Regions from separate parts of the Microbacterium sp. NPDC087868 genome, predicted to be linked through region 3. Evidence: predicted binding sites of a transcription regulator. Region 3 holds the regulator's gene; each other region holds the start of a gene.
The links. The regulator HrcA, encoded in region 3, represses chaperone genes, less so after heat shock. The targets are predictions, from matches to a motif close to TTNGCACTCGNNNNNNNCGAGTGCNAA.
Positions count from the first base shown of each region.

Region 1: a site for HrcA is predicted at 1,694-1,720, ahead of groL (chaperonin GroEL). Genes of this name have one in related genera too.
Region 2: a site for HrcA is predicted at 3,145-3,171, ahead of groES (co-chaperone GroES). Genes of this name have one in related genera too.

Region 1 covers NZ_JBJDNO010000004.1:256,749-261,772, reverse strand. Annotated here, with positions in the region: gene groL (chaperonin GroEL) at 38-1,657, opposite strand; gene ACI2JZ_RS15180 (LytR C-terminal domain-containing protein) at 1,782-2,354, opposite strand; gene ACI2JZ_RS15175 (DUF3263 domain-containing protein) at 2,380-2,637, opposite strand; gene ACI2JZ_RS15170 (DUF2332 family protein) at 2,647-3,639, opposite strand; gene msrB (peptide-methionine (R)-S-oxide reductase MsrB) at 3,711-4,121, shown strand; gene ACI2JZ_RS15160 (nitroreductase family protein) at 4,118-4,702, shown strand; gene ACI2JZ_RS15155 (DMT family transporter) at 4,703-5,024, opposite strand, start outside.
Region 2 covers NZ_JBJDNO010000003.1:153,669-158,692, forward strand. Annotated here, with positions in the region: gene ACI2JZ_RS10875 (ABC transporter substrate-binding protein) at 128-1,384, opposite strand; gene rarD (EamA family transporter RarD) at 1,517-2,452, opposite strand; gene groES (co-chaperone GroES) at 2,762-3,058, opposite strand; gene ACI2JZ_RS10890 (SAM-dependent methyltransferase) at 3,204-4,397, shown strand; gene ACI2JZ_RS10895 (hypothetical protein) at 4,399-5,024, opposite strand, start outside.
Region 3 covers NZ_JBJDNO010000001.1:208,501-213,524, reverse strand. Annotated here, with positions in the region: gene ACI2JZ_RS01055 (PhoH family protein) at 1-26, opposite strand, end outside; gene ACI2JZ_RS01050 (histidine triad nucleotide-binding protein) at 118-468, opposite strand; gene ACI2JZ_RS01045 (16S rRNA (uracil(1498)-N(3))-methyltransferase) at 511-1,239, opposite strand; gene dnaJ (molecular chaperone DnaJ) at 1,243-2,358, opposite strand; gene hrcA (heat-inducible transcriptional repressor HrcA) at 2,395-3,429, opposite strand; gene ACI2JZ_RS01030 (carboxylesterase/lipase family protein) at 3,531-4,952, shown strand; gene hemW (radical SAM family heme chaperone HemW) at 4,969-5,024, opposite strand, start outside.

The DNA.
Region 1 (5,024 bases), on a different contig from region 3:
CGGCCGAAGCCGGGGGCGTTCTGTCATGCGCGATGGATCAGAAGTCCATGCCACCCGACGGGTCGCCGACCGGAGCGGACGCCTTCTCGGGCTTGTCGGCCACGACGGCCTCGGTGGTGAGGAACAGCGCGGCGATCGACGCGGCGTTCTGCAGCGCGGAGCGCGTCACCTTCGCCGGGTCGATGATGCCGGCGCCGAACATGTCGACGTACTCGCCCGTGGCGGCGTTGAGGCCCTGGCCCGCGGGGAGCTCGGAGACCTTGTTCGCCACGACGCCCGGCTCGAGGCCGGCGTTGAGTGCGATCTGCTTGAGCGGAGCCTCGATCGCCACGCGGACGATGTTCGCACCGGTCGCCTCGTCACCCGTGAGCGACAGACCGTTGAGCGCCTTCGTGCCGGACTGGATCAGCGCGACGCCACCACCGGGGACGATGCCCTCTTCAACGGCCGCCTTCGCGTTGCGGACGGCGTCCTCGATGCGGTGCTTGCGCTCCTTGAGCTCGACCTCGGTGGCCGCGCCCGCCTTGATGACGGCGACGCCACCGGCGAGCTTCGCCAGGCGCTCCTGCAGCTTCTCGCGGTCGTAGTCGCTGTCGGTGTTCTCGATCTCGCGACGGATCTGGGTCACGCGACCCTCGATCTGCTCGGCCTCACCGGCGCCCTCGACGATCGTGGTCTCGTCCTTGGTGACGATGACCTTGCGGGCACGACCCAGCAGGTCGAGCGTGGCGTTCTCGAGCTTCAGGCCGACCTCTTCGGTGATGACCTGACCACCGGTGAGGATCGCGATGTCCTGCAGCTGCGCCTTGCGACGGTCGCCGAAGCCGGGAGCCTTGACGGCGACCGACTTGAAGATGCCCTTGAGCTTGTTGAGCACGAGAGTCGCGAGAGCCTCGCCCTCGACGTCCTCGGCGATGATGACGAGCTCCTTACCGTCCTGGATCACCTTGTCGACGATCGGCAGGAGGTCCTTGATGTTGGAGACCTTCTGGTTCGCGATCAGGATGTAGGGGTCCTCGAAGACGGCTTCCTGACGGTCGGGGTCCGTGACGAAGTACGGGTTCAGGTAGCCCTTGTCGAAGCGCATGCCCTCGGTGAGCTCGAGCTCGGTGCCGAAGGTCTGCGACTCCTCGACGGTGACCACACCCTCCTTGCCGACCTTGTCGATCGCCTCGGCGATGAGCTCGCCGATCGCGGGGTCTGCGGCGGAGATGGATGCCGTGGCGGCGATCTGCTCCTTCGACTCGATCTCCTTGGCGCTGGCGAGCAGCTCCTCGGTGATCGCGGCGACGGCCTTCTCGATGCCGCGCTTGAGCGAGATCGGGTCGGCGCCGGCTGCGACGTTGCGCAGTCCCTCGCGGACCAGGGCCTGTGCGAGGACCGTGGCGGTGGTGGTTCCGTCACCGGCGACGTCGTCGGTCTTCTTGGCGACCTCCTTGACGAGCTCCGCGCCGATCTTCTCGTACGGGTCGTCCAGCTCGATCTCCTTGGCGATGGACACACCGTCGTTCGTGATCGTGGGGGCGCCCCACTTCTTCTCGAGCACGACGTTGCGACCGCGCGGGCCGAGGGTCACCTTGACCGCGTCGGCGAGGATGTTGAGGCCGCGCTCGAGGCCGCGGCGGGCCTCCTCATCGAAAGCAATGATCTTTGCCATGAGTTTTTTCGTCCCTCCTGGACGTAGACGTTGGGTTTAGCACTCAGAGTGTGAGAGTGCTAACGCCATTCTGGCACTCGACCCCTGCGAGTGCAAGCCGCGGACGGAGGGTGCCCGACGCGTCTCAGGGAGCGGGCGTCTCGGCCGAAGTCTCGGGCGCCGTGGCGGAGCGATCGAGGCCGACGACGATCGTGAGCTGCTTCGCCTCGCCGTCGTTGAGGTCGGCGTAGAAGTCGCTCTGCTCGACCGCCGCTCCCCCGATGAGGTCGGCGACGCCGAGTGCGGCCGGACGATCGGCCTCGTCGACGTAGTACACCGTGGTGGTCTCGAAGTCCTGGCTGCCGCTGTCGCTCGCGTACACGGTGGCGAACCCGGCGTTGAGCAAGGTGTCGCGCATCTGCTCGTCGAGACCCTCATCGGGCGTCGCGTTGAGGATCGTCACCTCGAACGTCGTGTCGACCACACCCGTCTCGACCGGGGTCGGCTCGGCGGTCGGTACCGCTTCGGGGAAGAGGTCGATCCGCCCCATCACGACCAGCGAGCCGAAGATGCCCACGATGATGAGCACGAGCGCCGCGACGAACGACCACAGCAGCACCACCCATCCGTTCATCCCCGGCGCTTCGGCGCGGTGCGCCCCGACGCGGCCGGATGAGCGGGGGACGTCGTCGAAACGATCACGGGTGGGCTTGGACACCCCACGATGCTATCCGAGAGCGCGGTCAGCCCACGAAACCGGGCGTCCGTGCCGAACGGCGCACGACGCGCGCGTCGCGCAGACGCCGCAGCCGACGGATCAGCATCGGATCGAACTCGAGGGCGGCATCCGACTCGATCAGCCGGCCGAGGAGCTGGTAGTAGCGCGCGGCACTCATGCCCAGCTGCGCCCGGATCGCCTCCTCCTTGGCCCCGCTGTGCCGGGGCCAGACCGTCTCCAGCGCGAGGATCGCGCGGTCGCGTTCCGTGAGGTCACCGATCATGTGCCCAGGTTAGGACGGGTGCGGCCGCTCGTCCGCGCGCCACTCCCACCACGCGCCGAGCGGGTCGGCCGCCGCACGCACCCGCCCGTCGAGTGCGACCGCGAACCCGGGCCACTCCTCCACGTCGATCGGCGGCTCCCAGACGTCCAGCAGCCCGGGCGGGTCGATCGTGACCCACCGTGCCGGGAGCTCACGGATGCGGGCGACCAGAGCCGACCGGGCGGCGCGCGGGATGTGGACGAGGACCCCCGGGGTGGTGATCACGAGCGTCGCCCCGACCGGCGCCCGGGCGACGAGAGCATCGATGCGTTCGAGCGCGTCGCCGGCGACGAGCGTCGGCGGATCGGATGCCGCGATGTCGAGCGCCGCCGCGATCCGCTGCTCGCGGCCGGTCTCCCCCGGCCACACGAGCCCCTGCAACCACCGACGATCGTCGGCATCACGGGCATCGAGCGGTGCGAGATCGATCCCGGCGCGCCACACGATCTCGGGGAGCCGCAGCTCCGGAAGCTCCCCGTCGACCCGACTGGCGAGCACGACCGGGGAGACCCCTTCGAGCGGATCGAGCGCCACCCGCACCTCGCCATCGGAGCCGGTGAAGCGGTACGAGTAACGATCCGGGTAGAGGCAGAGGCCCGCGGATGCCCCGATCTCCAGCAACGCGATCGGTCCGTCGATCTCCGACAGCACCGGGAGGAGCGCCGCGAGCCGGAGCGGCTCGTTGGTCTGCAGCGAGCGCGCGGAGCACTCGGCGACGACGGCATCCGCGTTCCGGAGCACGAAGTCCCGCCACACCGGATATCCCTCGAGCGCTGCTCCGAGAAGCCGGGTCACCGCGAAGACCAGCGGCGGCTGACGCCGGTTCTCGGGGATGCGCGCGAGCACGTCCTGCACCGGGCCGTCGCCGGCGACGCCCGCCGCCCACTCCGCGTAGAGCGCGCTGCGACCGGGCGCCTCCTTCTCGGCGAAGCGCGCGTAGCGCTCGCGAACAGCATCCGTCATCCCTCCATTGTGGCTGCACGCAGCCCGGCGCCCCGCGACAGGGGAGAATGGAGAGGACCCCAGGAGGACTCATGTCGTACAGCGTGGAAAAGACCGAAGACGAGTGGCGCAAGGAGCTCGGCGACGACCAGTACGCCGTGCTGCGCCAGGCGGCGACCGAGCGCGCCTGGACCGGCGAGCTGCTCGACGAGGGACGCGCCGGCCTCTACACCTGCGGCGCATGCGGCGCCGAGCTCTTCCAGAGCGGCACGAAGTTCGACTCCGGCTGCGGCTGGCCGAGCTTCTACGAGTCGATCCGCCCCGAGGCCGTCGAGCTCATCGAGGACACCTCGCTCGGCATGGTCCGCACGGAAGTGCGGTGCGCGACGTGCGGATCGCACCTCGGCCATGTCTTCCCCGACGGCTTCGGCACCCCGACCGGCGACCGCTACTGCATGAACTCGCTGGCGATGAACTTCACTCCCGAGGCCCCCGAGGCGTGAGCGCGCTCGACGCCGTCCGCTCGCGGCAGTCCTGGTCGAAGGTCACCGAGGAGGCGCCCTCCCGCGAGGAGCTCCTTCCGCTGATCGCCGCCGCCGGGCGCGTGGCCGATCATTCGTCGCTGCGGCCGTGGCGACTGATCGAGCTGCGCGGTGACGACCGGCTCGCCCTGAGCGCCGCGATCGCGAAGGCCGAGGGCGAGAAGAAGCCGTCGACCAAGCCGTTGCGCGCGTCGCTGCTGATCGCGGTGGTCGGCAGCTATCGCACGAACCACAAGGTGCCAGTGTGGGAGCAGGAGGCGGTCGCCTCCGGTGTCGCGCACACGCTGAGCCTGCTGCTCGACGAAGCCGGGTGGGGCGTGTTCTGGCGCACCGGCGGATACACGCGGTCGAAGGCGGTCGCGCGGGCGCACGGACTGGCGAAGAACGAGGTGCTGCTGGGGTGGCTCTACGTCGGCGGCAAGCCGGCGAAGTCCCCGGGGCGGCGCACGCCCGTCGACGCTGACGCGCTGCTGACGCGGATGCCGTCGGACAGGGCGACGAAGGACGAGAAATCCGAGAAGAAGAAGAAGAAGATCAAGTAGTCAGCGCCGTCGGCGCACGACCGCCACGAGCACGGATGCCGCGGCGATCACCACCATCGTGACGATCTGCCAGGTCGCAGGCCCCGCCTCTGTGGGCCAGATCAGGTCGATCGCGACCGCGGCGACGAGCTGCCCCAGCACCGATCCCAGTCCGAGCAGCAGCACCCCGGTGTGCGCGACGAGGAACGCCCCGAGGAAGATGTAGACGACGCCGAGGAAACCGCCCGTGTACAGCCACGGTTCGGCCGGCAGTCCGTGCGGGGCACCCTGCGAGACGACGCTGATCGCGGCGGCGACGGCGAGCACGACCGTGCCGGCGATG
Region 2 (5,024 bases), on a different contig from region 3:
TCGGCATCCCGCCCCTTTCGCATGCCGCACGGCGGTGCATTCATGGCTACCTGCCCGCACGAAGAAGGCCCCGGATGCGAGCATCCGGGGCCTTCCGAGTGATCGGTCGATCAACTCATCGATTCGATCAGTTGGTGCGCTCGATGGTGTTGCCCGCGACGTACTTGTAGATGCCGATGGTGGCGCCCTGCGGGTCGCCGTTCTCGTCGAACGTCACGTCGCCGGAGTAGCCGTCGTAGTCGGCCGTGCCGCCGTCGTTGATGATCTCGGCGCACTCGGCGAAGCTGGTGCACTTCTCACCGTCGCCCGAACCGCCCGAGACCTCCTGCATCTTGGCCGCGATGTCGGCGCCCTCGGTCGAACCGGCCGCGAGCGACGCGAGCGCCACCAGGATCACGGCGTCGTAGGCCTCGGCCGCGTAGGTGAAGTCCTTCACCTCGGGGTTGCCGGCAGCCGTCCACGACGCCTGCAGGCGATCCGTGAAGTCGTCCTCGAGTGCAGGGCCCGCCTTCGTGCCCTGCGCGCCCTCGAGCGAGACCGAGATCTCGTCGCCGTAGTCGGACAGGTTGCCGTCGACCATGTAGAACTTGTCGGCCGAGATGCCGGCGTTCACCAGCAGCGGCGCGATGGTCTTGAACTGCTCGAACGACACGATCGCGACGGCGTCCGGGTTCTGCGCCTTGATCGACTCGACCTGCGCATCGAACTGCGCGTCGCCGACGTTGAACGAGACCGACTCGACGACCTCGCCGCCGGTGCCCTCGAACGTCGTGGTGAGCGCGTCGTTCAGGCCGGTGCCGTAGGCGTCGTTCTGGTAGATGATGCCGAGCGTCTTGGCGCCGTCCTCGGCGATCAGGTTGCCGAGCACCTCACCCTGCAGCAGGTCGCTGGGAGCGGTGCGGAAGTAGAGTCCGTCGTCCTCCCAGGCGGTGAAGTCGGGGGACGTGTTCGACGCCGAGATCTGGAGGATCCCCGCGCTCACGTTTCCGTCGAGCACCAGCTTCGAGACACCGGAGGCGGCCGCACCGACGATCGCACTGACGTCAGCGTTGCGCAGCTTCTCGATCGACGTCTCGTACGCCTTGGTGTCGGTGTCGCCCTCGTCCTCGGCGGTGAGGTCGATGGTGATGCCGGCCTCCGCCGCGTTGACCTCCTCGACCGCGAGTCCGACACCGGACTCCATGGGCGGTCCCAGGAATGCCAGCGACCCCGTCTTCGGCAGCAGCGAGCCGAGCTTGAGGGTGAGATCGGTGGCGGGCGCGCCGCCGTCGGACGAGTCATCGGACGGGGTGCTGCTGCAACCCGCGATGACGAGGGCAGACGCGCTGACAAGCGCAATGCCTGCGAAGATCTTCGCGGTGCGCGAACCCTTCAGTGCCTTCATAATGCTCCCTTGCGTAACTGAGAGTGGACGTGACCACAGTCGAGTGCTCTAACCCTAGGGCGCAGAAGCGCTCCGTAGGGGTCGCAAGTGTTTCGGTGCGTTAACGATCCGCTACGCGGTGGAATACCGGTTTCAGACGATGGGCGTGGGAGCGGTCCTTCGCCCTCGTCGCGCGGCGAGCAGCAGGTCGATCACGAACACGACGATCGCGATCCAGACGATCACGAAACCGGCCCAGCGCTCGGCCGGCATGGGCTCGTGGAGGAAGACGACGCCGATGACGAACTGCATCACCGGGGTGATGAACTGGATCATCCCGATGACGGTGAGATCGATCCGGCGCGCACCGGCGGCGAACAGAAGCAGGGGCACGGCCGTCGCGATCCCGGCGCAGGCCAAGAGCACTGCGTGCCATCCGCCGTTCACGCCCATCGTGAGGCCCGCCGGGGTCTGAGCCACCAGGATGAGCTGCACGACGGCGATCGGGATCAACCAGAAGGACTCGAGGGTCAGACCGCTGACGGCATCCACCGCCGGTCCGATCTGCTTCTTGATGAGTCCGTACAGACCGAAGGAGGCCGTCAGCGAGAGGGCGATCCACGGGAACTCGCCGTGGGCCACGATGATCACGACCACGGCGACCGAGGCGATCCCGATCGCCGCCCACTGGAGCCGGCGGATCCGCTCGCGCAGCACGAACACGCCCAGGAGCACCGTCGTAATCGGGTTGATGAAGTATCCGAGGCTCGTCTCGACCACGTTGCCCGTCAGGGTGCCGATGAGGAACACCTGCCAGTTGACGTAGATGAGCAGGCCCGCGAGCGCCGTCCAGCCGAGGAGCTTCGGCCGCCGGATGATCGCCAGGAACGAGGTCCAGCCCCGCATGACGGTGAGGAGCAGGAGGCAGAAGACGAACGACAGCAGCACCCGCCAGGCGACGACCTCCCACGGCCCCGTGGGCACGAGAAGCAGGAAGTACAGCGGCAGCACGCCCCACAGCAGATAGGCACCGCCCGCGTACGCGACTCCGGAGGTCTGGCTCGACGAAGCGCGGGGGACGGAACTCACCGCACAACACTATGCCCGCGGTGCGCATCCACTGGCGGTTCCGTGGCCTGCCGGATGATTTCGGCAGGAATCGGATGCCGCGTGGCGGATGCTGCGCTTTCTTCCCGGGGGGGGGCAGGCGCACGGCTGCACGAGATCGAGACGAGCACGTCGTGGAAGATCGGATCGCGCCTCACGTCCGTGGCGCGTGCGCTGCGACTTCCCCGACCATCGTCGCTCCGACGGCGCGGGCGCGACGACTCCGCCTCGCGCTGACGAAGAAGGGGCCCGGATGCCGAAGCATCCGGGCCCCTTCTCGGGAACGCTGAATCAGCGGACGACGACCGCCAGGACGTCGCGAGCCGACAGGACGAGGAACTCGTCCGCACCGAACTTGACCTCGGTGCCGCCGTACTTGCTGTAGAGCACGCGGTCGCCGACGGCGACGTCGAGCGGAACGCGGTTGCCGTTGTCGTCGATGCGACCGGGGCCGACCGCCACGACCTCGCCCTCCTGGGGCTTCTCCTTGGCGGTGTCGGGGATGACCAGGCCACTCGCGGTGGTCTGCTCGGCCTCGACCTGCTTGATGACGATGCGGTCCTCGAGCGGCTTGATGGAAACCGACACGGTCTACCTCTTCTTTCTTGACGCTGACACGAAAGACTTGTTCGCACTCTCAACCCGAGAGTGCTAACGCCAGTGTAGGCGCTTCGCTGGCACTCATGCAACGCGAGTGCCAGCCGCGCCGCCCGCGTAGGCTGTGCGAGTGGAGATGTCTGAGCTGCAAGCGCTGCTGACCCCCGTCGGGCTGGAGTTGCTGGATGCGCTCGGCAGCGTCGAGTCGACGGACGGGGTCGCGCGCGCGGTGTCGCGGTTGCGGGCCGACGGACACTCCCCCGAACTCGTCTCGGCCGTGGTCGGCCAGGCGCACCTGCGTGCGAAGGCAGGAGCGAAGTTCGGACCGTTCGCCGAGCGGATGCTGTTCACCCGCGCGGGCCTCGAGCAGGCCACACGTCTCGGCGTCGCCGCCCGCCACGCCCAGCGCATGCGCAGCGCCGGGCTGACCCGCATCGCCGACCTCGGCTCCGGGATCGGCGGCGATGCCCTCGCCTTCGCCGGAGCCGGTCTCGATGTGCTCGCGGTCGACGCCGACCCGGTGACCGCGGCGATCGCGGCGTACAACCTCGCCCCGTTCGGTGAGAGCGCGACCGTGCAGCACGGCACCGCCGAGAGCGCCGACCTCGACGGGCGCGACGCGGTGTGGATGGACCCCGCCCGGCGCACGGCCGGGCACAGCGAGACCCGTCGCGTCTCACCCGACGACTACTCCCCCTCGCTGGACTGGGCATTCGCGCTCGCGTCCCGCGTGCCGACCGGGATCAAGCTCGGCCCCGCGCACGATCGCGATGCGCTGCCGGCCGATGCCGAGGCCCAGTGGGTCAGCGCCGACGGCAGCGTGGTCGAACTCGTGCTCTGGACCGGGGCTCTTGCTCGGGCCGGCGTGCGCCGCGCCGCGCTCGTGATCCGCGGCGAGCGCTCGCACGAACTCACCGCCGGCGCCGACGCCGTCGACGCCGAGGTGCGCCCGCTCGGCGCCTTCCTGCACGAACCCGACGGAGCGGTCATCCGGGCTCGTCTGATCGGCGACGTCGCCCGCAGCCTCGATGCCGGCATGCTCGACGAGAAGATCGCCTACCTGACCTCGGATGCCGCGCTCACCAGCCCCTTCGTGCAGTCCTTCCGGGTGCGCGAGACGATGGCCGCGAACCCGAAGGCGATCAATGCCGTGCTCAAGGCGAACGACATCGGCACGCTGGAGATCAAGAAGCGCGGAGTCGATATCGACCCGGCGCAGTTCCGCAAGAAGCTCACGCTGCGCGGTGGTGCCTCGGCCACGTTGATCCTGGTGCGGGTCGGAGACCAGCGCCGCGCGATCCTCGCCGACCGGGTGTCGGCCGCCGAGTAGGTCAGCCGGCTCGGGCTTCGGTGATCGTCAGGTAGGGCGTCTGGCTCGCGGTGAAGGCGAGGGTGAGCGACGAGCCGGGCCCGGAACCCGATCCGTCGTCCGACACGAAGGTGGACAGGCCGACGTCGATCGCCGTCGTGGAGGGCAGGCAGACCGCATCGAGCTGTGCGGCATCGACGATCAGGCAGGCCTCGGGCTCGACCGTCTCGCCGTATCGATTCGCCATCCAGACCGGCTCGTCTCGGAAGTAGCCGACGACGCTCAGGTTCATCTCGAAGCCCTGCGCGACGAGTTCCTCCGCCCGCGTGCGCTCGTCGCCGACGAACTGGGCGAGGATCGATGACGACGAGTCCCACTGCTGGATCGATGCGATCGGATCCCCGTCGGTGGCGACCACGATGTACGCATTGATCGTCGTGAAGACGGCGGTCACCTCGTCGACGGTCTCGCCGGGGCGCATGACCGCGACGTTGATTCCGACGTTCTGGAAATCGGACGTGCGCTGGCACTGGGATTGCGTCGCCTCGTCGACATCGACGACGGCGCAGGTCAGATCCCCTTCGCCCTTGGTGCCCAGCCAGACGATCGCACCGGAGTCGTCGTCCTGCCCGACCGCGCGCAGTGTGC
Region 3 (5,024 bases):
TCCTGCGGACCGAGCAGCTGCACCATCGCGACGCCGTCGGCGTAGATCTTCTCGACGGACTCCGGAGCGGATGCTCCGCTGCGGCGTTCCGGGATCTCAGGACTCTGGTCGTGGTTTTCAGGCACCGACACTCTTCTCGTTCAGTCCCCCGCCCAGCACGTGGGCGTGGACGTGGAACACGGTCTGTCCGGCGTTCGGGCCGGAGTTGAAGACGAGGCGGTAGTCGCCGTCGTCGGTGTGCTGCGCGGCGAGTTCCTTTGCGAAGGAGACCATCTCGGCGAGCAGCGTCGGGTCACCCGCCGCGATCTCGGCGACGTCGCGGTACTCCGCGGTCTTCGGGATCACCAGGAGGTGGACCGGCGCCTGGGGCGCGATGTCACGGATGGCGAACACGCGTTCGGTCTCACCGAGGACCTCTGCGGGGATCTCACCGTTCAGGATGCGCGTGAAGATCGAGGGTTCGCTCATGTTCCCAGTCTAGCGGCGGGGTCCGCCGGCACGGCGGTGCGCTCACCAGCGGCGGAGGGCGACGGAGAGCACCGCGATCGCCGCGGGTCCGGCCGTCGAGGTGCGCAGCACCGTGTCTCCCAAGAGCACGCGCTCGGCGCCCGCCGCGGTCAACCGGGCGATCTCGTCGTCCGAGACGCCACCTTCGGGTCCGACGACCAGCACGATGTCGCGGTCGTCCGCGGTGATCTCCGACAGTCGGGTCGTCGCCGACGGGTCGAGGATCAGCACGCGCTCCGCGCTCGCACGGGTCGCCAGCTCCCCCGTGCTCGCGGGAGCCGCCACCTCGGGGACCCACGGCCGATGAGCCTGTTTGGCGGCCTCGCGAACGATCGTCGCCCACCGCTCACGGCCCTTCACGGCCTTGGGCCCCTCCCAGCGGGAGACGCTCCGGCTCGCCTGCCAGGGCACGATCTCGTCGACGCCCAACTCGCAGGCGGCCTGCACCGCGAGCTCGTCGCGGTCACCCTTCGCGAGCGCCTGCGCGAGAACGATGCGCGGGGTCGGCGACGAGTGCACGGCCCGATCGGAGATCCGCACGTCCACTCGTGCGGGAGCGACCTCCTCGGCGACGCCCTGGAGCCAGATGCCCCGACCGTCACCGATCGTCACCTGCTCCCCCACACGGAGGCGACGGACGACCGCCGCATGCTTCGCCTCGGCACCGGTCAGCGACACGAGATCGCCGGGCTCGGCATCCGACGACGTTTCGACGAGGAAATGCAGCGCCATGGCTCAGTGCGTGCGGAAGCGGTCGCGGAGCTTGGAGAAGAGACCCTGCTGGAACTGCGCCAGCTGCGGCCCCGGAGCCTTCGCCTTCTTCGCGAAGTCCTCGATGAGCGCCCGCTGCGCGGAGTCGAGCTTGGTCGGAGTCACCACCTGCACGCCGACGCGCAGGTCACCCCGCTGCGAACCGCGCAGCGGCGTGATGCCGCGTCCCTTGATCGTGAGCACGTCGCCGGACTGCACGCCCGCGCGCACCTCGAGATCCACCGCACCGTCGAGGCCCTGGATCGAGGTCTCGGTGCCGAGGATCGCATCGGTCATCGACACCTCGAGCGTCGCGAGCAGGTCGTCTCCGTCACGGCTGAACGCCGCGTGCGGGTTGACCGTGACCTCGACGTACAGGTCGCCGTTCGGGCCGCCGGCCTTGCCGACCTCACCGGAGCCGGGCAGCTGCAGGCGCAGACCGGTCTCGACGCCGGCGGGGATGTCGAGCGAGACGGTACGACGAGAGCGCACGCGCCCCTGACCGCCGCAGGTACCGCACGGGTACGGGATGGTCGTGCCGTAGCCCTCGCACGTGCCGCAGGGCTGCGAGGTGACGACGTTGCCGAGCAGGCTGCGCACCGTGCGCTGGACGTGTCCGGAACCGCCGCAGATGTCGCAGGTGACGGGCGACGTGCCCTCCTGACAGCAGGAACCCTGGCACGTCTCGCAGAGCACCGCGGTGTCGACCTCGATGTCGCGATGCGCACCGAAGACGACGTCGCCGAGGTCGAGAGTGACCCGCACCAGCGCGTCCTGCCCCCGCTCACGGCGGGAACGCGGGCGCGCACGCCCTCCACCCTGTCCCGCGCCGAAGAACGTCTCGAAGATGTCGCCGAATCCGCCGAACCCTCCGCCGAAGTTCCCGGCCGCGCCGTCTCCCCCGCCCATGTCGTAGCGGCGGCGGGAATCGTCGTCGCTGAGCACGTCGTACGCGTGCGTGACGAGCTTGAACTTCTCCGCCGCGTCCTCACCCGGATTCACATCCGGGTGCAGCTGACGCGCGAGGCGCCGATACGCCTTCTTGATCTCGTCGGTGGAAGCGTCCCGGGACACCCCGAGAACCTCATAGTGGTCCGCCACGATCGCCTTTCTGCGTTGTTCTTCGTCGACGGCCGCTCAGCGGCTCGTCTCGTCTTCGTCGAGCATCCGCGTCAGGTAGCGGGCCACGGCCCGCGCCGCCGCGAGATTGCTCGGATAGTCCATGCGCGTCGGGCCCATTACGCCGACCCGCGCCGTTCCGCTGGGGGCGGCGTAGTTGCTCGCGACGATCGACGCCTCGCCCAGCCCGAACGGGGCGTTCTCGGTGCCGATGCTGGCCGCGAGGCCGTGCTCGTCGGTGACCATCTCGCTCATGAGCCGCAGGAGCGTCACCTGCTCCTCGATCGCCTCGAGCAGCGGATGGATGCTTCCGCGGAAGTCCTGCTCGCGACGCGCGAGCGTCGCGGCCCCCGCCATCACCAGGCGCTCCTGACGGAACGTACCCAGCTCGTCGACGATCACGGTGGCGAGAGCCCGCAGTGCGGCATCGCCGGGAGCGGCCTCGGGCGCCGCCAGCAGCGTCTGCAGACGGTCGGCCGCGTCACTGACCGCCTGCCCCGTGAGCAGGGCGGAGAGCCGCGCGCGAAGCATGATCGCATCACCGTCGTCGATCTCGATCGGCAACGGGGCCATCCGCTGCGAGACGCCGCCGGCGTCGGTGACGAGCACGACAAGCATGCGGGTCGGGGCGAGCGGCACGAGTTCGATGTGGGTGAGGTGCGCACGGGCGAACGACGGGTACTGCGCGAGCGCGACCTGACCCGTCAGCTGCGTCAGCACGCGCACGGTGCGCACCATCAGGTCGTCGAGATCGCTCGGCGCCGCCAGGAACGACTCGATCGCCGTTCGCTGAGCGGACGAGAGCGGGCGCAGCTGGGCGAGATGATTGACGAAGACGCGGTACCCCTTGTCGGTGGGCACGCGGCCCGACGAGGTGTGCGGCGCGGTGATGAGCTCCTCGTCCTCGAGGAGCGCCATGTCGTTGCGGATCGTGGCTGCGGAGACCCCGAAGGAGTGGCGGTCCACGATGGAACGGCTGCCGACGGGTTCGTGGGTCTCGACGTAGTCCTGCACGATCGCGCGGAGAACCTGGAGTCCTCGCTCTGTGACCATCGCCCTTCCCTTCCGTTGGCACTCGGACGTTCAGAGTGCCAATCCTACCCCGCCCGCGGCTCGTCTCGTCGGAGGTCGGGCTCCGCCCTAGGATGACGACCATGACCGCCCCCACCGCCGAGCTGTCCACCGGAATCGTCGAGGGATCGAGCGAGGGCGGGGTATCCCGGTTCCTCGGCATCCCCTACGCCGCCCCTCCCTTCGGCGAGAACCGGTTCCGGGAACCGCGGCCGGCGACTCCGTGGACCGGCGTGCGTCCCGCCACGGCCTTCGGGCCCACGGCCCCGCAGTCGCCGTATCCCGGCGCGATCGGCGAGCTGCTCGGATCGGTCAGGATCGACGGTGACGACATCCTGACCGCCAACGTCTGGGCGCCGACGGATGCCGAGCGCGCCCCGGTGCTGCTGTGGATCCACGGCGGAGCGCTCGAGCGCGGCACCGCGGCGCTTCCGCTCTACGACGGGGCCGGCTTCGCCGCCGCAGGGATCGTCTTCGTGTCGATCAACTACCGCCTCGGCTCGGAGGGTTTCTCGATGCTCGACGACGCACCGCGCAATCTCGGCCTCCGGGACGCGGCCGCAGCTCTCGAGTGGGTGCATCGCGAGATCGGCGCGTTCGGCGGCGACCCCGCACGCATCACCCTCATGGGGGAATCGGCCGGAGGCGCGATCGTCGCGGGCCTTCTCACGCGCGACGACTCCCGCACCCTCGTCGCGCGCGCGATCATCGAGTCCGGTCCGTTGGAGGCGCAACCGCCGCAGAAGGCGGGGCGGGTGACCGCGGTTCTCGCGAAGCGGCTCGGCATCCGCGCCGATCGTGCGTCGTTCGCGTCCGTCCCTCCCGAGAAGCTGCTCGAGGCGCGTCGCGCGCAGTCCGCGGGCTCGTCGCCGCTGGGCGGAGCGCCGGGGTTCCAATTCGCGATCGATCCGGACAGCCTTCCGCGCTCGCCTCACGAGGTCCTGCCGACCATCGACACGCCGCTGCTCATCGGCAGCAACACCGATGAGTACCGGCTCTGGTTCACACCCGAGACCCTCGCCGAGATCCGCCCGCTCAAGCTCTTCATCGCGCGTCTGGCCCTGGGAATCCCGCGCCGAGCCGTATCGGAGTACCGGAAGGCGTTCCCGAAGGCCTCCACCGGCGAGATCTTCGGACAGTTGGCGACCGACGTGATGCTGCGCGCGCCACTCTCGCGCGCGGCGCGCGCCCGCCCCGCGCTCACGTTCGTCTACGAGTTCGCGTGGCCGAGCCCGGTGCGCGATCTGCGTGCCGCACACGCTCTCGAGCTCGGATTCGTCTTCGACCGTCTGGCGGATGCCGAGGCGCAGCGCCTCGCGGGCGCCGATGCACCCCAGGCTCTCGCCGACGAGATGCACGCCGCCTGGATCTCCTTCGTCACGACAGGTTCGCCCGGCTGGGCGGCGTACGGCGCCGACCGCACGACACGGGTGTTCGACACGACGAGCGGCACGCTCCCCCAGCGGCGCACCGCCGGAATGGATCTGCTCCCGACCCGGAGCTGACCGCTTCGCTCCCGCGTCAGTCGGTGAGCTCGCGCACGACGGCATCGGCCAGGAGCCGTCCGCGCAGCGTCA